Regions from separate parts of the Solibacillus daqui genome, predicted to be linked through region 2. Evidence: predicted binding sites of a transcription regulator. Region 2 holds the regulator's gene; the other holds the start of a gene.
The links. Region 2 encodes LexA, which represses DNA repair genes until DNA is damaged. Its sites were predicted from a motif close to CGAACATATGTTCG; they were not measured.
Positions count from the first base shown of each region.

Region 1 (11,366 bases), 1.9 Mb from region 2:
TGAATCGTCCGAAAGTAATGATTGCGGACGAGCCAACGGGGAACCTAGATCCTGATACGTCTTGGGAAATTATGAATATTTTTGAAGAAATTAATCGTCAAGGTACGACGATTGTAATGGCGACACATAACCGTGAAATCGTAAACACAATTCGTAAGCGTGTTATAGCAATTGAAGGCGGTATGATTGTACGCGATGAGTACGGGGGTGACTATGGCTATGAAAGCTAGAACGCTCGTACGCCATTTTAGAGAAAGCTTTAAATCATTAGGACGTAATAGCTGGATGACAATTGCATCAGTCAGTGCGGTAACGGTAACATTACTATTAGTCGGTGTTTTTTCAGTTATTATGATGAACTTAAATAAAGTAGCATCAGATTTAGAAAACGATGTTGAAATTCGAGTGATGATTGATATTATTTCAGATGAAAAACAAATAGATATAGTAGAAAATGAGCTCATAGATAAGATTCAAGGAATGCCAGATGTTGAGGAAGTTACATATTCTTCAAAAGAAGATGAATTAAATAAATTGATAAAAGATTTTGGTGATGAATTAAGCCTTTTCGAACAAAATAACCCACTTTACAACGTGTTATATGTAAAGGCGGTTGACCCATTAAAAACAGCAGAAGTGGCGAAGCAAATTGATAGTTTCGACAATACACAGGAAGTTGTATATGGAGAAGGAAAAGTTGAAAAGCTTTTTAACGTTTTAGCGATTGCTCGTAATGTAGGGCTTGTATTAATTTTAGGGTTATTATTTACAGCGATGTTCTTAATTTCGAATACAATTCGTATTACGATCATTGCACGTAAAGATGAAATTGAAATTATGAAATTAGTAGGGGCGACAAATTCATTTGTGCGCATTCCATTTGTATTAGAAGGTATGTTTCTAGGTATTATCGGCTCGATTATTCCAATTACTGTCGTATCCTTGGCTTACTATAAAATACATGAATTATTAGCACCACGCTTAAAAGGTGAGTTATTCCAAATTTTAGACACAATGCCATTACTGTTCCAAGTGAACGGCCTGATTTTATTAATCGGTATTTTCATCGGTATATGGGGTAGCTTTATGTCGGTACGCAAGTTTTTAAAGATTTAACTTACTTTAGCAAATTCTTTGTGTACCAGAAGCAAAGCGACAGGTACAGAAGACCTTTACTCCTATAAGTGAGAGATACATGCAACATGAAAGCAGTAATTCTACTAGGGAATATCACAAATACTGTACAAGCTCAAAAAACGCATCTAAGACAATCTTAAAAAAATAATTAGGCGTTTAGGGGGAATATAAGTTTTGAAGAAGCAAAATACACGTTCATTTAAACTACTGGCTGTATTATTCGCATGCGTATTATTCATTCAAATGCCAGCAGCCTATGCAGCAAGTTTAAGTGATTTGAAAAAAGAACGTAGCGAGCTTGAAGCTCAGAAAAAAGCATTAAATAATTCGTTACAGCAAAAAGCAAGTGAGTTAAATTCCAATCAAAATAAACAGCAGCAATTGATTAGTCAATTAGAACAAATTGGTGCGGAAATCAATAATAAGAACCATGAAATTGCGATAGTAAAGTTTGATATTGAAATCGCGAATCAAGAAATTGCTGCGTTAGAACAAAGTATTGCAGAGCTACAGGAAAAAATCGATCAACGTGATGCGCTATTACGTGAGCGTGCACGTGCGATTCAAACAGGTGGTACAGTAAGTTATATTGATGTATTACTAGGAGCAAACAGCTTCGTAGATTTCATCGACCGTTTCTCAGCGGTAAGTACGTTAATGGATGCCGACCGCCAAATTATGCGTGAGCAAAAAGAAGACCAAGAAAAGCTAGAAGTTCAAAAGGCTGAATTACTCGAGAAGAAGAAAAACTTAGAGGCGAATAAAGCACAGCTAGAAAAACTAAGAGCAGATCTTGAGCAGCAAAAGAAAGAGAAAAATAAGGTAGTAGACGAGCTTGAAAAAGAGGAAGCGCGTTTACATGAACAAAAAGAATCAATCGAAACACATCTTGAAGAAAACATTGAGCTAAGTAAAGACTTAGAAAATCAAATTATGGCAGAGCAACGTCGTATAGCAGAAATTGCGCGTAAAAAGGCGTTAGAGGATGCAGCGAAAAAGAAACAGGAGAATAATGCATATTCTGGGAATTTACCAACTGTTTCAGCGGGGACATGGACAAGACCTGCTGCTGGGCGCTTTACTTCCGGTTTTGGAGGACGTGATATTGGTCCAATCGGCAGTAAGAATCACTTAGGTGTTGATATCGCGAACTCAATCGGTACACCAGTAGTAGCAGCAGCCGATGGGGTAGTATCCTATGTCGGTACAATGAATGGCTATGGTAAAGTAGTGATGGTGACACACTCATTAGATGGAAAACCTTTTACGTCGGTTTATGGACACTTAAGTGGCTTTACATCGAGTGTGGGTGATGCTGTATCAAAAGGGGAACAAATTGCGAAAATGGGGAACACGGGTAACTCAACTGGGCCACACGTGCACTTCGAAATTCACGTAGGTGAGTGGAACGGAAAACGATCAAACGCTGTTAACCCGTTACGTTATATTTCTTTATAAGAATAAACAAAAGGCTAAACTTCGAATTTTTGGAGTTTTGCCTTTTTCTTTTGAATAATTTGTTAAAAGTTATGATATGGTACTACTAGAAACAGAGGACGGGGTGTAAAACATGAAAAAGAATATCGGCATCCTCATCGTTTTAGTGCTAGTTATAACGATGATGGGTACTTATATAAAAAAAGAGTTAGATGAAGGCAAGAAGATTAGTGAGCAAGTGATTGGTAAAGAAGTCGCGTTAGATGAAACAATTGGCTTAGAAAAAGGAAACATTGCACCAGATTTTACATTGTATAATTTGGATGGAAAGCCTCTTACATTATCAGATTTAAAAGGCAAGCGTGTCGTGTTAAATTTCTGGACAACATGGTGTCCACCGTGTAAGGCCGAGATGCCGCATATGCAGGAATATTACGAAAAATATAAAGAAGAGGACAATGTCGAAATTGTTGGCGTGAATTTAACCTATGACAGAGAAAAGGTTGAACGTGTTGAACAGTTTTTAAAAAGCTACAACATTACCTTTCCAATTTTGTTAGAGCCAGACGGGTCAGTTGCCTCACAATTTAAAATTATTACGATTCCAACGACGTTTATAATTGATACAGAAGGACGCATCCAAAAGAAAATTGTTGGTCCGCTTGATTTAGAAACATTGCGTGATAATGTGACACAGTTAGATTAACTTTTGGGAAATAGTAATTCTGCAAAACAGAAATAGTTGTAATGTGATTAAAATTTGATTCGACTTAAGTAGTATGAAATGATTCTTTGCTTCATAAGTTTTTATGGAGTGGAGGGAAGTTCGTGCGAAAAAGTCGAATTTTTTTATTGTTGGTTGCTATGCTCATTGTTGTCGGCACTGTATATGGTTATAGCGAGTTGCAAAAAAAGGATCAAAAAAAGGTACAGGCAGATTTTGCGGTGGTAAATGAGTTACATGACCTAATTACAACTGAAACGGTGTATGACATTACGTCAGAAAAATTAGTCGAAGGTGCGCTGCGGGGAATGGCGGATGCAATAAATGATCCATATAGCACGTACTATACGGAACAAGAAGCTGCGTTTCATAAGCAAACATTGGCAAGTGAACGGGTTGGTATCGGGTTGGAGTTATCAGAAGTGAACGGGAAATTCATTGTTGTAGCGCCAGTGAAAGCTTCACCGGCAGAGAAAGCAGGAATTCGTCCGCTAGATGAGCTTGTTCAAGTGAATGAAACTAGACTAGAAGGAATGACATTCAGTGAAGTGATGAAACTAATGCAAGGGAAAGAAGGGGAAACACTAGAGCTTGTATTGTTTCGACCAGAGTTAGATAGTCATGTGAAGCTATTAGTAAAGCGTGAGAAGCTAAAAAATACAACTGTCCAAACACAATTACTTGATGTTGAAGGCGTAAAAATTGGGTATGTGATTGTTTCACTATTTGCTGAAAAAACGGCTGAAGAATGGAAAAATGCATTGGACATATTGTTCACTAAGGATATTGAAGGCTTAATCATTGATGTGCGCGATAACCCAGGTGGCTATTTACATAGCGTTGCACAAATGATGAGTATGTTTGAACAAAAAGAAACTATTTTTGCTTATATGCAAAATCATGATGGAGCAACAGAGCCGTTGAAAACAAAAGCAAATGAAGCATTTGAGCCATATGCAAAGCAGTTAAAGTCAATGCCAATTACGATTTTACAAAATGAAGGCAGTGCTTCAGCGAGTGAAGTGTTTGCTGGCGCATTGCAAGATTGGAAACGTGCAATGCTAATTGGTGTGACAAGCTTCGGAAAAGGAACTGTACAACAAACTTGGGAACTACAAAATGGTGGAGAAGTCAAGCTCTCAACAAATAAATGGCTGACACCTTCTAAGCGTTGGATACATCAAGTAGGGATTGAACCAGATCTTGAAGTGAAGCAGCACCCGCTTTATAAAATGGAAATGAAAGTGCTCAAAGGCCGTTTTGATGTGGGGGAGTATGGTGAAGAAGTGGCATATACTCAACGAGTGCTAAGTGAATTAGGCTACAATATTGAACGTTCAGATGGTTTTTATGATATGGATATGGCAAATGAAGTTGAAAAGTTCCGTAAGAAATATGATTTACAAGATGGTAGGCATTTAGATGAGGTATTTTTCCGAGAGCTCACTATGCAGATTCAAAAATTTAAACATGACCCAGTGAATGATATGCAATTGCAAATGGGTGTGAGCTATATCATGCATCAATTGGAGTAAAAGGACTATCGTGTAAGTGAAATGCAAAGAAATAGAAATACAAATAGGACTACGCAATATGAAAAGGATTTGATACAATTAGTCGTACGGTAGGTGAGAGCATGAACGAAACAATTATTATCGAAATTTTAAAAGGTATTGGTCGCTTTTTTATTAATCCACTATTTTATATAGCACTCATTTCAGCAGTTTTTTTAGGCTATCGTCGTGTGAAACGAGAACGTCGCTTTTTTCATATTAGAATTTTAGACGGTTGGTCGGAGCTTAAAAATATGTTATTGATGGGCTTTGTTTTATCGTTGATTATTTCATTATTTAGTGTCGTAATTGGGTTGACGATCTCACTAGAATTATTAGTGGCGGTATTCTTAATTAGCTTTATTGGCTTAATTGTATTTATGTATCATTTACTTTCGCCAATTATACTGATGACGCTCGCATTTTTTGTGATTGTGTGGATGGATTGGCAAAATTGGTCTTATTCTATTTGGGGCTTTGATTTAGCGGCGCGTAATGTTGTCGATGGCTTAGTGATAACGGTACCAGTGCTTGCGGGGCTATTGTTAATGGCGGAAGGTATTTTAATTCGTCGTAACGGGGCAAAGTTTGCATCGCCGATTGTTGAAACGACAAAGCGCGGTCTAAATGGTATTGGGTATTATAGTAAGCAGCTTTGGTTATTGCCACTTGTGACGATTATTCCGGGTGACGGCATTCAAAGTTTTGCTCCATATTGGCCACAGTTTACGATTGGTGCAGAGCAATTTTCAATTATTGTGTTTCCATTTGTGATTGGATTCCAGCAAATGGTCCGTCAAAAACTACCAATTTATGTGTATCCGAAAATGGGAGAAAGCATTATTTTGACGGGTGAATTGGTATTGATTGTAGGCTTACTTGCTTACTTCATGCCGGTGCTTGGTGCGGCTGCATTAGTATTGGGTGCCATTTCACGTACGGTAATAGGTATTTACTATAGTCATTTAGAGGATCGTAATAGCTATGCGGTCATTCGTAGCGATAAAGGGGTCATGATTGCAGGCGTATTACCGAATTCGCCAGCGCAAAAAATGGGCCTAGTTGCTGGTGAAATTATTAAACGAGTGAATGGGCAGCATGTGTTGACTGAAGATGAGTTGTATAAAGCATTACAAATTAATGCAGCACATTGTCGGTTAGAAGTGCTCGATCATTCAGGCGAGCTACGTTTAACGCAGCACGTCGTTCACCGTGAAGATAATCATACGATAGGATTGCTAATTGTAAAATAAACAACTAGGATTTGTCCGAGAAGTATTTCTGGGACAAATCCTTGAGCCGAGGCTGGAGGCTAGCACGAAGCTAGTCATGAATGCGTTGTCACAGGACGTGACGCTTTTAGCATTCGCTCTTTCCTTCTGACCACCGCAGAAGCACCGCTCTCAAGCGGTTAATTAACACATGAACGAGGGGCTGCCCGAAAAGTATATACTTTTCGGGCAGCCCCTTTTTGACAAGAAATGTGTTTTTCTAATTTATTATGTTTATCACTGTTGAGTATTGTGAAGTATGTTACTATAAATGTATCACTAGTTGTTTGAATTATTTGAAAGCGTATTAAAAGTTTGCCGTTCATAGCAGGAGTTGGGTTTTGTGTTTGATTGGATTAGTATTGATAATGTCGAATTATTGATTGAAAAATATAAATTGCTTGGGCCTTGGTTTAGTGTGTTATTAACGTCTATTGAAGCATTTTTACCGTTTCTTCCGCTGTTTGTCATAGTTGTTGCCAATGCTGGTGCATATGGATTGTTTTGGGGCTTTCTGTTATCGTGGCTTGCAACTGTGGTGGGTTCATATTTATTTTTTTTAATGATTCGTTATTTTGGTAATCATCGACTTTTACAAAAACTTAAAGCGCAAAAGCAAGTAAAACAGCTGATTCACTGGGTCGATGTACGCGGCTTTACACCGCTATTTGTGCTGTTATGTTTACCGTTTACCCCTATTGTTGTTGTCAATACGGTAGCGGGATTATCACATTTAAAAAAGAAATACTATTTTTTAACGTTACTCATTTCAAAGCCAGTCATGATTTTTTTTATTAGTTATTTAGGTAGTGACTTACGTGCCATTTTGAGTTCACCTATGAAAATTGTTGTATCCTGTTTGATTATTGCCGTGATTTGGGCACTCGGTAAATGGATTGAACGGTATTTAACTAAACGGGTTGAACGTGATTTACGCAATATTAAGTCCCGTAAATAACAAGTGTAAGCGCTGCTAATGTAAAAAATAGCAGCGTTTTTTCAATGGGCGCAGTATTAGATGCGCGAACGTGTATTCTTATAATATAATGAGTGTATAAAAAAGTGAGGTGTAGGCGATGACATTGCGTGTAATATCTGGTCGAGCAGGTACTGGGAAATCTACTTTAATTCATAAGGAAATTGTCGAGGACCTAAAGACAAATGTACTTGGCTACCCGATTTTTATTTTAGTACCAGACCAAATGACGTTTTCGACAGAGTATGAGCTGACGAATAATTATGATATTGAAGGTATGATGCGTGCGCAAGTAATGACATTTAAACGACTTGCGTGGTTTGTGTTACAAAATGAGGGTGGTATTGCTCGCGAACGTATAGATAATACCGGCTACCGCATGCTATTACGTCGTATTTTAGAAGAGCATCAAGAAGAGTTTTTACTATTTAAACAGGTTGCAGGAAAACGAGGCTTTACAAAAGAAGTCGAACAAATTTTAAAGGAATTTAGTCAGTACAACATCGATGTGGCCTCAATTCAACCGCTAATTGAAGCATTACGTTTAAATGGAGCGAGTGAAGTACTGCTCCATAAAATGCATGATATCGAAATTATTTTACAGCAATTACAACTGCGCATTGGTGCAGAATATGTCGATGGTGACGGTGATTTTCCTTTATTGCTAGAGCGTATGCCGAAAATGGAAAGTCTACGCGAAACGCATGTTTATCTAGATGGCTTCGTGTCATTTAATGGTCAGGAGTTTGCAATTTTAAAAGAATTACTCATTTATGCGAAGCGTGTAACGTTAGTGCTACCAATGGATGATCCACAGGTAGATAAATTAGATGGTTCAACGTTTTATCGTGCGGCAATGACCTATGATAAATTAAAGCACGAATTGGCCAAATTGCAATTTGAGCGCAGCATTGTTATAGAAGAAGAGCCACGCGTGCATTTAGAAATAAATTATCGCAGCAATAACCGTGATTTACAGCAAATTGAACGAAACTTTAATGAACCATTTATGACATCTGTCGAATCATTAGGGAATGTGCAAATTATCGAGGGAGTAAATCCACGCGCAGAGGTACAAGGTATTGCCCAGGAAATAAAAAAGCTCATTGTTGAGCAGGGGCTTCGTTATAAGGATATTGGGATTATGTATCGACAAGCGGATGTCTATGATCCAATAATTGGTACAACATTCACGCAATATGAGATTCCTTATTTCTCAAACGAAAAGCGCGCGATGTTGTACCATCCTCTCATTGAATTTAGTCGTTCCGTTTTAGAGATTATTACGTCGAATTGGAAATATGAGCCGGTATTTCGAAGTGTGAAAACTGACCTCTATTTTCCGTACAATGCAAATTTAGCAGCAATGCGCGACCGTGCTGATATTTTAGAGAATTTTGTCATAGCCAAAGGGATTGTGCATGATCGCTGGTTCGATGAAAAGGTTTGGCATTACCGCCGTTTTAAATCATTGGAAAAAGTAAATGCAGTGCAAACAAAAGATGAGCAGGAACACGAAACACTATTAAAATCGGTGCGTGATTTAATTGTTGAGCCGGTTAAAAACTTGCAGCGAAAGTTAAAAGGCAACGTAACTGGTCGTAACATTGTCGTTGCTTTGTACGAGTTTATGGAAACGCTCGATGTGTATAAAAAGCTTGTTAAAATGCAGGAGCAAGAGGAAAAAGCACATACACTGCAAAAATCATTAGAGCATGAGCAAGCATGGAACGGCTGGGTGCATATTTTAGAGCAATTTGATTTGATGTTTGGCGACAAGGAAATGACCTTAGATGATGCGGCACAAATTTTAGATGAAGGTTTTGAATCCCTACAGTTTTCTAGTGTGCCACCGACATTAGATGAAGTAACGGTTTCGACATTAGAATTTGCCCGCTTTGATAATAAAAAGGCGATTTTCATTATTGGCGTCAATGATGGGGTCTATCCAATGCGTATGGATGCCGGTGGACTTTTATCGGATGCAGAGCGTGAAGTGTTTGAAAAGGCGGATGTCGAGCTAGCCCCTGGTATTAAAAGCCGACTGTTACAGGAAAGCTTTCTATTTTACCGTGCAATCGCTTCACCAACAGATTATTTGTTTGTTACATATGCGAGCGCTGATGAGGAAAGTAAGGGGAAGCTTCCATCAATTTATATAAATCGTCTGCATAAAATGTTTGAAGTGAATTCGGATGAAAAAACGGAACCAATCCGCACATTACGACAGCGTCAAGTGGTGGCCGACCCGCTTGATGAGCAAAATGCAGAGAATATGCTTGATTATTTGCAGCATCCGTCACCGGCAATTGGATTTTTAATGACACAGATAAAGCAGGCACAATTTGAGCGTCGGGAAATACCTGAACAGTGGCAAGCATTAAAAGCGTTTTATGAGAGGGAAGGCAATTGGCAACATGTGCTCAGTATTGTAACAAAGCCACTTTATGAAACAAATGAAGCGCAAAGCCTGACTGAAGAAACCGCAACCAAACTATATGGCGATAACTTTTTAGCGAGTGTTTCACGTATTGAAAAATTTTATAGCTGTCCATATTCGCATTTTGCCTCATATGGCTTGAAGTTACAGGAACGCACGGAATTTAAGCTAGAATCATTTGCGATGGGCGATCTATTCCATGAAGCGATTCGTACGATTTTGTCGGAAAAAGAGCAAACGATTGTACTTGATACGTATGTTGCTTGTTATAAAAAAGCCGATGATACGATTTCGAAGCTAATAGATTATTTTTCATACAACATTTTAAAAAGTAGCCATCGCTTTGAGTATATTAAAACTAAGCTGGTAAAAATAGTTGCTCGTACGATTTATGCTTTAGTAAATCAAAGTGAACTATCCAAATTCAAGGCGATTGCGCATGAAAAGCCGTTTGGTAAGCGTGATGATAAAAATACGGAACAAGATGACCGTAATCCACTTGATGCATTGGAAATTGAGCTAGACCATAACCGAAAAATGTACGTACGCGGCCAAATTGACCGAATAGATGCTTATAAAGATGCGCAAAATCTGTATTTACGTGTCATTGACTATAAATCAAGTGGGCGTAAATTAGATTTCACCGAAGTATATAACGGCATTTCACTACAGTTGTTAACGTATTTAGATGTAGCGATGCAAAACTTCCCAATCATTGCGCAGGAAGGGAAGTTCATTAAGAATTTATCGGAGCTTGAAAACATTATTGTACAAGCGGCTGGTATGTTCTATTTACATGTGCATAACCCACTAATTCCTACTGAGGATTATGAGCAACTTGATCAAGTAGAGAATTTGCGCCAAGAAAAGTTCAAACTAAGTGGTTATATGCTAAAGGATACAGAAGTTGCAAATTTAATGGATACATCGCTTGAGCCGAGTAAAGCTTCTATCATTGTCCCAGCAAAGTTTAAAAGTGGTAATGATTTAGAATTTGATAGTCGTTCATCGAAAGTCATTGAACCAGATGAAATGAAAAACCTTCAGCAATTTGTGCACCATAAATTCCGTCAAGCTGGCAATGAGATTTACAAAGGCAATACCGAAATTAAACCGTATAGCTTAGGTAGTCAAAAAGCATGTACGTTTTGTAATTTTAAATCGGTTTGTCAATTTGACGAAACAGAAACAGGAAATAGCTTCAATGAACTGAAGAAGCAAAAAGAGGAAGTCGTATTTGACAATATTAAAAAGGCGGTGTGTGAACATGGCGATTCCAACGAAGCCGATTGATGTGCAATGGACCGATGTGCAATGGAAGGCTATTTACGCAGCAGGGCATGATGTATTAGTATCCGCCGCGGCAGGCTCGGGAAAAACGGCGGTGTTAATCGAACGTTTAATTCAAAAGATTTTAGCACCAGAAAAAGAGCGTATTGATGTTGATGAATTACTCGTTGTAACCTTTACAAATGCGTCAGCCGCAGAAATGCGCAATCGAATGGCGGAAGCGTTAGAAAAAGCATTGTCAAAGGACCCGAGTAATGCCTTTTTACGCCGCCAATTAAGCTTATTAAATAAAGCGCAAATTTCAACACTGCACTCATTTTGCTTATCCATTTGTCGGGAGTATGCGTACACGATCGATTTAGATCCAGGTTTCCGATTGGCGAGTACGGAGGAAACATCACTTTTACAGGATGATGTGTTAATGGACGTGCTAGAAAAGGCGTATCGCGGCGATATGGATGCGTTGTTTTCGAAGGATGAGCTCTACGCATTAGTCGATAGCTTTGCGTCAGATCGTAGCGACCAAGCTATTGAGTTT
Region 1 is NZ_CP114887.1:715,943-727,308, forward strand. Features, by position in the region: gene ftsE (cell division ATP-binding protein FtsE) at 1-230, shown strand, start outside; gene ftsX (permease-like cell division protein FtsX) at 220-1,116, shown strand; gene O7776_RS03310 (murein hydrolase activator EnvC family protein) at 1,312-2,595, shown strand; gene O7776_RS03315 (peroxiredoxin family protein) at 2,708-3,280, shown strand; gene O7776_RS03320 (S41 family peptidase) at 3,403-4,833, shown strand; gene O7776_RS03325 (PDZ domain-containing protein) at 4,935-6,104, shown strand; gene O7776_RS03330 (TVP38/TMEM64 family protein) at 6,466-7,080, shown strand; gene addB (helicase-exonuclease AddAB subunit AddB) at 7,199-10,831, shown strand; gene addA (helicase-exonuclease AddAB subunit AddA) at 10,806-11,366, shown strand, end outside.
Region 1: a site for LexA is predicted at 7,146-7,159, ahead of addB (helicase-exonuclease AddAB subunit AddB). Genes of this name have one in related genera too.

Region 2 (11,366 bases):
AAGGAAATATCGCAATTTTTTGAAACGTCCCTAAAAGGGAAGGCATTCTCAAATATAGATTTAACACTTATACACGGAGATTTTGGAGCAGCTAATATTTTGTGGAATCCAGAAAAAAGTATGATTTCAGGGATAATAGACTTTGGTGGTTCGGGTTTAGGAGATCCGGCGTATGACTTTGCTGGAATACTCTCTAGCTATGGCGAAGATTTTTTTGATATTTGTATTAACCTATATCCTAACGGTAATGAAATATCTGAACGAGTTAAATTTTATAAAAGCACATTTGCTTTACAAGAAGCATTGCACGGGATTGAGAATGAAGATAGACAGGCTTTTGAAGATGGAATAAAAGATTATAGATAGATTGCTTGTTCAACTAACGGAGTGCTTTACTTGAAGATCATTGAGTTGCATATGCAGCTCTTTTTTTATTATTGAACTAAAGGAGCAGGTTAGTTGAATAACATTTTTTTGAAACGGAACTTAAAATACACCGTCTAAATAGAAAAGGATGGGATAAAATTGAAATTTAGATATTTTAGTATTCTGTTTATACTGTCGGTCTTGCTTTCTGCTTGCAATACTGGATTAGAACCAAAGGAACATTTAGGAGAAATATATAGTATTGCATTGGACTCTATTATGGAACAAGATGAAGCATTAAGTAGTGATATGGAATATATAGCTATTGATATGAGTAATTTTGAGGAAATAAATGAAAGTGATAAAGAAGAAATTTTAAGCTACTTTAAGGAAAAATATAAAGTTGAGGTAATGGATGCTACTCTTGAACAACTGAAAGAAAAAGGATTATTTAATACAGATACGTTCGTTTTGGATGGCGTACTTCTTAGAATTGAAAAAGTTGAATATAAAGTTAACAACAATATCTTTTTTGAGGGTTCCAAGTATCGTTCGGGTGATGGGGGTGTTGGAGTAGAAGTAATAGTCTATTATAAAGATAATAAATGGAAATCCAAAGATGTGAAAAGGACTTGGATTAGTTAATCATTATTGTGCTAACGGGAGCTTTACTTGAATATTCGGTTTCCGAAATGATCAATCTTTGTTAAAAATTGGGGCTATGATTTTCTATAAGAATCATCATTTATAGCTGTGTTTTAATCAATCTTTATTTCAAGTCAACAATATACACGATTTTATACAAAGTGAAGAACAAGCCCAGCGAGTGAAAACATTGCTGTATCCACACTTTATGCTATTTGTATAAAATGATGTATAAACAATGTTCATTATGAAAGTCACGAAACGTTGATTTAACAACATTCGTGACTTTTTAATGTGCGCCTAAACTTTTATTTTGGGAACGTTATTTTGTATAAAGTTGTAATAATAATTTTTCGTTTTTTGTACTTAGAATCAATTTAATTGAGCAATAATTGGTGGTATCAATATTAAAATAATTGAACTTGTAATTAATATTTGAGAAACTTTTCTTGGCAATTTTTCTTTACCTTCACCCTCATACCATCCACTAAATTGAAATTTATTTCGATACAATACAAAAATGAGAATAATAATAGCGATTAAGCTTATCCAACTATTTTTTTCAGCACCATTGCCAATATTTAAGTATAAGTTTTCAAAAAAAGTGCCTAAAATCGCCATTAAAATTAGAAAAATAAACATAACTCGTAGTATTTCTAATAATATCCTCATTTAGCTCACCCAACCTTTATAATTAAGCTGATTTTACTATATTTTATAATAAGGAATATAGAGGCTACCAAAGTCTTATTTGGCAACGTTATTTGTATTTATTTTGTATACATTATTAGTTCCTGTTGCATTAAATCCTCCATTAGTTAAAGAAGAAAAGTTAAGCGTATTCAACAATCGCGCCCTTTAGTTGCACTCTTATGGTGTATTCCAAAATAAAGACATAACTCCGAAAAACAATAAATAAATAACTACAAGTATTGGGAAAACGTATAGCGATACCCTTCCTAATTTGTCCTTTTTGCTGAACAAGGATAAAACAAAAGAGAGAATTAGAAAGGTAAATCCGAGTAGCATTGTTATATTGTCATCAATAAACGAATTTCCCGTAGTAATATAGACACCTAGGAAAATAAGTCCAACTATTAGACTAATAAAAGAAAGCAACCCCATACTCTGTTTACTTTGCAATGCTGCCACCTCCCACATTTTTCAACTTTAACTTAACTTATACAACAATCTGTTTACAGAACATCTTAATACATAGTAATTTCAAATGACTTTATGAATTAAACGAATTTATTATCACGAAACACTTTTAAGTATAACATTAGTTCCCAAAGCGGTGTTTGGATGCAATATTTGCCTTAACCCTGTAAATCCGTATAAATCTAGGGACTGTAATTAGTTAACGGGCTTTTTTACGTGTATTCTTTAATTCCAATTTAACATAAAATTCCACATTTTTAAATGAGAGCAATTGTTCTATAATACGAAAAGATGAGAACGAATGTTCTTGTTATTTAAGGGCACAATGATAGGAGGAGCATTTCTGTATTTAAACATCACTGATTAGCAAACTGGCATGATGATACCTGAGCATTTGTATCAGATAAAAGAGTGGCAAAATAGCATAGGTAACGAGTACCCGAAAGAAAAAACGGATTGGGAATGGGACGAACTACAGCAGACTATTGTTAAAGCATATCATCAAAAACTGTTAGTAGAATTGAATCTATGGCGTGGTAAATGGATTTGTTTTATTGGGTTATTTTGTTGCCTACTCTTCTTTTTATTTAACTCGTGCTTTCCCTTTAAAAATACGTATACGCAATAATAGTTAAGACAATAATAAAGGTGAAGAAAATTTCCTTGAAAATGAGGTGAATACATGAAAAAGGTAATAACTGGTGCGTTTGCAGTAATACTTTCTACAGGATTATTGTATGGGTGTGGAACAGCTAATGATGAACAGGAGCCTGATCCAACTGAAGAACCTTCTGAACAACAAGAAGATCAAAATGATAACCAAAATGATAACCACAATGATAATCAGGACAATAATCATTAGCTTTACTTTGCGTTTTATAAGAGTAATACAAGAGCGTGTAGTTTTATCACGCTTGATGGATGTTTATGGACCAAGATAGCTATCTTGGTCTTTTGCTAATTTCGAGGTGATTAGAAGTGCCAAAGATAGATGTAGAAGGTAGCAGTATATATTATACAACGGCTGTTAAGGTTAAATAAGATATAAGTTGGTCACGAATATAAAAGAGCGTTAATAACCATATTTTATTTGAAGTAAATATGAATAAATTTATGAATAATATTTGCCCACAAAGCATTTTTCAGTTTGCCCACAAATTGCCCACAAATTCATAATCTTCTATGAATGGCTTATATATAATGTTTCACATTTAAAAAAATGCACATTACTAAATTCAATTTTAGTTGTGTGCATTTTTATTTTACATATAGATTTTTTAGGGAGAATTGATATAAGCTCTGCTATGTCATATTTAGATTAATCAAAATGACAGCTTTCTTTTATTTTTAATAACTATTTTTTAAAAAATTATTGATTATTTTAAATCTCTTTATTCCACAAATATCTAACTACCCAGCGTCTCTAACTAAAATGAAGCAGTTATTTTTTGTGGAAGTTTATTACTCATTTTACTTAACCCAATAAATATAACCACAATGATTAATATAACCGGGGCTAACTCTTTCGGGAAAAATAGCATTAGAGACAGTCCTACTAGTAAAGGTGTCTTTAAAATAGAGATCGAAGCACTACTACCTATAACAGCTACGATAAAAAGCATATCTAGTTGTGGAAACAGCGTCGCGATAGCGTAGCCTTGTAATATGGAAGCGAATATTACTGGTAAAACATTTCCACCAACCCAACCTGATTTTAAACAAAACTCCATTAAAACCAGTTTTAAAACAGAAGCCAAAATTAATGTAGCAATCGAAAGTGTCGGTACTAAACTAGGCAAAGCTTGCATAGAAAGTTGGCCGGAAAAAAGTAGATTAGGAGCAATTAAAGACATCAAACCAATACCAATTCCACCGATAACAGCACTTAGAATAATTTTATTGTTCATTTTAGAGAAGACTTTACTCATTGTTCTTTCCATTAGTTCATATAGTTTACTAAATAAAATACCAAACAAAATTAAAGGAATAAAAAGAATCAATTCATCCAAACCCCAATTAGTTTCCCCTAATTTTGTCACAAAAGGGGGTTGGTCTGATATTTTTATTAAAAACATAAAGGCAACCATACCGTTAACGATAAATACCATATATAATAATTTTTTAAGTAAAAGCAGCTTTTTCTCTTTAGGAGCCCGATCAGGATCATAGGAAATAAGGTAGTTATGAGGTAATGCTAATTTTTTCAGTCTAATTAACCATGATTCCTTTTTCCATTCGTTGTAGGAAAAATAAAAGTAACGCATTTTATCCCCCTGCCATACCGATAACGCAATAACAGAACTTAATATGGCTGCTGCGGGACCTACACTTGCACCGAAGATTAAAATAAAAAAAGCAATTAAAAAATTGAGCCATACATAAGAATAGTCAATTCTTTGAGTTGTTTTTAATTCAAATATAGAATCATTAGCTGTTTTAGGAAGATTTCCCCACTTATACCTGCTAAAACCTACTAAAATACCACCAAAAATACATAAAAATAATGTATAGATGAAGGGTGTTTTTAAATTATTGGATATGTCAGTCCATAAAAAATCTGTCAACCCATTAACTAAAATTAAAAAAACAGAAGAAATAGAACCGATTATCCCACTTAGAATTAAGCCATAAACAAGTAATCCGATTATTTTAAAGTACTTCTCAGTCAAAATAAAATTCCCCACTTTTAAAATGTATATAAAGACTCTCTCTTGTTGCTTTAAGTAACTATATTCATTTGAAATACTAATAATATTAATTATGTCGATATAATTATACTTGACTATACAATGAAAAGCTACTTTATATGAGTACCTTCATTAGAGTGCTATTTTTGTTTTTTCTCATAAACTGGTGTAGCGACTAAATATCTAGACCATTATTTGAACTGGTTCCAATTATAAAGGGGCAGGTTAATTCAATAATCGGAAGGAAAAAGGTATTTAGAAAGGGAACTATTTGATATACCGGATTAAATAAAGGAGAGAAGGCTATGAGTAAATCATTTATTGAACAAGTACATTATATTAGAATTCCTGTAAAAGATTTAGAACTGTCGGTACAATGGTATAGAGATGTATTAGGTCTCAAGTTACTAAACAATACTGAGGAACTTGCAATTTTAAAAGTAAATGAAGGACCTTTCTTACTTATCTTAGTTCCTACCGAAGATGAAACATTTGCACATTTTACAATTGATAATGAACAAGAATTTAGCATTGGCTTTACAAGTCCAGAATTATCTAAATTTCATCAATACTTAATTGATAATCAAGTTAAGGTCGAGGATATAAAAGAAGATAATGGTCATGCCTTTTTCCACTTTTATGACCCAAATGGTAATAAACTTCAAGTACACTGGTAAGATTATAATAAATAAATTACCTATTTCATTAACGGGTGCTATAACGGAATAAGAACGGGAACGTCCAAATCAGACGTTCCCATATTTTTTGCCTGAAAAACAACAATACTATTTAACAAAGCCTATTATTAAAGTGTAATACGTAATAAACGCGGTCTATGATATCAACCGTAACACTGCCTGTAAAACCTTTAGGGATTTTTGCACACCTTACTTTCTTCTTACTAATATGATTGGAAATAAATGAAGAGCACAAAATTGTGCTCTTCAATTACTAACGACGATGTTCTACAAGGTCAATTGCACCCAACAAGATATGGGCTAAACCGAATCCAAATACAGTGTGTGCAATCATGTTATTAGGACCATTTTTTTGCTTTAGTGCAATTCCAGTCACAGTAACAGCAGAACCTAAAATAGCTGGGATTAAACCTTCACGAATGTTGTTCATAAAAAATCCCTCCATCGTAGTTATTTGGTGTTATTACACCATTATTACTATTAACAATTAAACAAGATGCTATACTTTCTAAACATGTCGACTAATTAAAACCATAAAAAAATCTAAGCAATCACTCAGATAAGTGGCAAGAAATGATCGCTTCAAAATCAGTACAATATTTTGTGTTGACATTCTAATTTTACGAAGGATTTATTGTATTCGAATTATTTTCTTCTTCGGATTGTTCCTCAGTCGCGAAGTGGTCGTATGCAAGTAAAGTTACACCTAATTTTTCTTCAAGACTTTTTAATTCATTAAGCTGCTCAGGTCCTAGGTTTGCGAATTTTGTTTTGACCAAATTGATCACATCCTTACTTAGTTATAAAGGTAGTATGAGAAAATGTTAGCTCGTTATCCTTAAAAAGTTTTAAGAATATAAAATATGAGAGCATTCAAAATTAAAAGTTTGGACAATCTTGAATGCATATCAATTGAGATAAAGTCTTTATTTTAACTGTGAGATATTTACCGGTATTTGGATTTAACTTTTGTAAACGTAATGAAAATGACAGAATGGAAAAAATAGATTATTGTATTAAAATAAGATGTCATTATTTAAGTAGATAAGCAGAATGGAGGACTATAGATGGGATTTCAAACGATGATGCAAGAATTAGAGGCACTCGGGAAAGAGCGTACCAAAAAGATATATATGGGTAATGGAGCTGTGGAGCCTGTATTCGGTGTAACAACAGGGTCGATGAAGCCATATAAAAAGCAAATTAAAATTGACCAACAGTTAGCTGAACAGTTATATGCATCGGGCAATTATGATGCGATGTATTTTGCAGGGGTAATTGCAGATCCAAAAGCGATGACTGAGGAAGATTATGACCGCTGGATTGATGGTGCTTATTTTTACATGATTTCAGATTATATTGTGGCGGTAACACTTGCAGAATCGGATATTGCCCAGCAAGTAAGTGATAAATGGATTGCAAGTGGCAATGAATTGAAAATGTCAGCTGGTTGGAGTTGTTATTGTTGGCTATTAGGAAATCGTAAAGATGAATATTTTGAAGTTCAGAAAATTCAGGGCATGCTTGAGAAAGTAAAGAAAGAGATTCACGATGCGCCGCCGAGAACACAAGCATCAATGAATAACTTTGTCATGACAGTTGGCGTTTCGTTTAAACCACTCCATGAGGAAGCATTAAAAATCTCACATGAAATTGGCCCTGTTGAAATGCAACGTGAAGGTAAGAAACCAGGCATTTTACATGCTGCATTAGAAATTGAAAAGCAAATAGAAAAGGACCGAATCGGCTTTAAGCGTAAATATGTTCGCTGCTAAGGCTTACGCTTGTTTTTTTGTGAATGCTTTGTATAAACTAATAATAGGGAATGTTTGAGGAGGCATATGATGAAACCGAGTATTGCGATTGATATGGACCAAGTGTTAGCGGATTTTTATTCAAAATTATGCGACACTTATAATAAAAATTTCGGAGCTAATTTTACAAAAGACGAATTTTTATTAACAACACAACGTGATTTATCACAAGAAGATGCTAAGAAATTTTTTGCGCTATTAAATGAGCCAGATTTTTTCCGTGATTTAGCAGTACTAGATCCAGATTGTATTGAGGTCATAAAAGGGCTACAAGAACATTTTGAAATTTATATTGCCACTGCTGCAATGGATGTGCCGGGTTCATTTAATGCGAAGTATGATTGGTTAATGGAACATTTGCCATTTATAAAAACGCAAAACATCGTATTCTGTGGCAATAAAGCCGTAATACATACGGACTTTTTAATCGATGATAGCCCACGACAACTAGAAGCCTTTAGTGGTACGGGATTGCTTTACTCAATGCCGTATAACGCGGCCGAAGATGGCTATAAACGCGTCCACAATTGGAGAGAAATTCAAGGGTATTTTATGGAGCTATTAGCAAAAAAATAATCAAAAAAATCACCCAACTATAAAATATTGGGTGATTTTTTGTTTTTTCTAAAGTTGTGCTTAAAAATATGTCTCATCATCTACTTTTAAGATACTAGTATTTCATAGTGATATAGTATTATAATTTGAATAGTTTGAATTATAATTATATTTCTAAGGGGATAGTGAGATGAAACCAGTTATTGGCTTAACAATGTATGATATTGATAAAAAATTGGATATTAATAATGCCTATTTAGATTCGGTGGAAATAGCAGGTGGAATCCCCATTTGTTTGCCTAATGCGTCAGAGGAGCATGTGGATGCACTTCTTGATCGTGTGGATGGCATTATTTTAATTGGTGGAGAAGATATTGACCCAGAACTATTTGGTGAGGAACCACATCAAAATATAGGTCGCGTTGTACGGAAGCGTGATGATAGTGATTTATTGTTTATGAAGCGCGCATTTGAACGAGGTATGCCGATTTTAGGTGTATGCCGTGGTATGCAAATTATGAATGTCTTTTTTGGTGGGACGATTATTCAAGACATTCCAACCCAATTCGAAAGTGCAATTGGTCATAAGCAGCAATCAAAGCGTGGAGCGTTGGCACATAATGTTGAAGTGCTAACACCAAAAATGAAAGCTATTTTTGAAGAGGATATGTTCCGCGTAAATACGTTTCATCATCAATCCGTTGGAAAGCTAGGAGAAGGGCTTGTTTTATCGGGAATTGCAAAGGATGGCATAATTGAGGCAATTGAACACGAGGATCATCCGTATTGTATTTCAGTGCAGTGGCATCCAGAAGAATTGGCTCCACTTGGTAATACTCATGCACAACGATTATTTAAAAGTTTTGTTGAGGAATGTAAAACGACTGTTGTTGGAGGAAAGCGATGAAACCAATTATTGGATTAACGATGCATCCAGTCGAAGGGAAAATGGAAATAAACAATTCGTATATTCAAGCGATTAAACGCGCTGGGGGTATCCCAGTTTGTGTTCCATATATGGATGAAGAAACAGTCGACACGGTACTGAATGGTTTAAGCGCTATATTATTAATTGGAGGATATGATGTTAACCCGCTCATTTTTGATCAAGAACCGCATTATAAGTTGGGAACGGTTATTGATGAACGCGATCGAAGTGACATTCTAATTGCGAAAAAAGCTTTTGAACGCAATATGCCTATGCTTGGAATTTGCCGAGGAGAACAAGTGATGAATGTTGCTTTTGGGGGGACGTTACTTCAAGATATAGATACTCAAGTAAAGAATGTCTTGAAGCATACTCAAGCGTCTATGCGTCATGAATTAACGCATACGGTTGAATTGTTCCCATCCAAATTACAGGAAATTATCGGGCAAGAAACGATTTTAACAAATTCCTATCATCATCAAGCAGTTGATATCGTTGCGCCAGGATTTTTAATAAATGCCCAAGCGAAAGATGGTGTTATCGAAGGAATTGAACATCCAGAGCATCCATACTGTATTGGTGTGCAATGGCATCCAGAAGGGCTACAAAATGATCAACCTTCAGAAAAACTATTTAATAGCTTTATCGAAGCTGCTGTTCAATATTAAGGATAAAAAAATCCTCCATCATGTAGTTGATGGGGGATTTTAAAGTTAATGAACGTTACGATACAATCCTACTACTTTACCTAATATCGAAACTTGGTTGACAAGAATAGGCTCCATTGAACTATTTTCAGGTTGTAGTCTGAAATGTGTTTTTTCTTTGAAGAATCGTTTGACAGTCGCTTCATCTTCCTCTGTCATTGCCACAACAATTTCTCCGTTATTGGCTGTAGCTGTTTTTTTGACAATGACATAGTCCCCATCTAAAATACCTGCTTCAATCATCGATTCACCCATAATTTCAAGCATAAACAACTCGTCTTCTGATGTGCCGTACGTATCAGGAAGTGGGAAATATTCTTGGATGTCTTCGATTGCTGAAATTGGTAATCCAGCTGTTACTTTACCGATTAAAGGAACATGAATGACACCTGATTTTGGGATGGTCAACTCTTCTTGATCTAATACCTCAATTGCACGTGGCTTTGTAGGGTCACGACGAATAAGCCCTTTACTTTCTAAACGAGCTAAATGCCCGTGGACAGTTGAACTAGAAGCTAAACCAACAGCCTCACCAATTTCACGAACTGATGGTGGGTAACCTTTAGCACGAACTTCCTCTTTAATAAAAGTTAGAATAGCTTGCTGCCTTTTTGAAATTTTTTGTGTCAACGAACTCACCTCTTTATAATGCTATTTTCTTAGATACATTATATCAGTATGCGAACAAAAATGCAAACATAGGTTCGAAAAAGAGTTGACAAAAACATATGTTCGTATTACTATAAAGACAAATATTACGAACATACATTCTCTAAAAGGGGTTTCTACAATGAAAAAATTCAAATTAAACAGCTTCACATCAATGTTATTAGCATTTTCTATTTTATTATTTACATTTTTAATTTTTGAAGATGAGAAAATCGAAAAATACGAACAAGTGACAATCGTACAAGGTGATACTTTATGGTCGTTAGCAGAAACATATCGTGGTAAAATGGCTAAGAACGATTGGATTAACTTTGTAAAAGAAGAAAATGGCTTACAAGATGAAAAGGTATTATACGGCCAAGTATTAGTAGTACCTGTGGAGAAGGATTCATACTATATTGCCAATTTAAATCAAAACGATTCAACGAACGAAAAGACAGTTAAGGAAAAGACAGTTAAGGTAGCGAGAAGTGATGGATCAAACTAAAGCAGTATTATATTGTCGTGTTAGCACCGATAAAGACACGCAAGAAACATCGTTAGTTCGCCAGCAGGAAGAATTAACGAGCTATGCCAAATCGTTAGGTTATACAGAGCTTAGCGTTTACAAAGATCAGCATAGTGGCTATGAAGTAGACCGAGATGGTTTATTAGATATGCTCGATTTTATGAAAGACCATCAGGTGAAGGTTTTATTTGTGCAAGATGAAACCCGTTTAGGTCGAGGTAATGCACGAATGGCGGTTCTTCATTTAATTCAAAAATATGAAGCGACAGTTTATACATTAAATGATGCTGGCCCAATTGCATTAAATGAAATGGATACGATGCTACTTGAAATTTTAGCGATCGTTGAAGAATATCAACGTCGTATGCACAATGCCAAAATACGTCGAGGTATGCGCCGTGCAGTTGAAAATGGTTACATGCCCCAAAATAATTTAAAAAATCGAGGCAATATTGAAGGGCGAGAGCGAAAAGAAGTACCAATCGAAGAAATTGTGCAATTGCGTCAAAAAGGACTAACATTTGCTGAGATTGCCATGACATTAAAGGGTCTTGGTATCCCAATCAGTAAAGCGACTGTTCACCGCCGTTATATTGAATATATGGAACGATTTGAAGAGTAATCACTT
Region 2 is NZ_CP114887.1:2,625,631-2,636,996, reverse strand. Features, by position in the region: gene O7776_RS12875 (phosphotransferase family protein) at 1-366, shown strand, start outside; gene O7776_RS12870 (peptide ABC transporter substrate-binding protein) at 526-1,011, shown strand; gene O7776_RS12865 (hypothetical protein) at 1,384-1,683, opposite strand; gene O7776_RS12860 (hypothetical protein) at 1,882-2,154, opposite strand; gene O7776_RS20375 (YolD-like family protein) at 2,549-2,800, shown strand; gene O7776_RS12855 (hypothetical protein) at 2,855-3,034, shown strand; gene O7776_RS12850 (chloride channel protein) at 3,600-4,841, opposite strand; gene O7776_RS12845 (VOC family protein) at 5,165-5,536, shown strand; gene O7776_RS12840 (asparagine synthase) at 5,811-5,987, opposite strand; gene O7776_RS12835 (hypothetical protein) at 6,178-6,336, opposite strand; gene O7776_RS12830 (DNA alkylation repair protein) at 6,625-7,332, shown strand; gene O7776_RS12825 (5' nucleotidase, NT5C type) at 7,402-7,947, shown strand; gene O7776_RS12820 (gamma-glutamyl-gamma-aminobutyrate hydrolase family protein) at 8,117-8,833, shown strand; gene O7776_RS12815 (gamma-glutamyl-gamma-aminobutyrate hydrolase family protein) at 8,830-9,522, shown strand; gene lexA (transcriptional repressor LexA) at 9,568-10,191, opposite strand; gene yneA (cell division suppressor protein YneA) at 10,352-10,717, shown strand; gene O7776_RS12800 (YneB family resolvase-like protein) at 10,704-11,360, shown strand.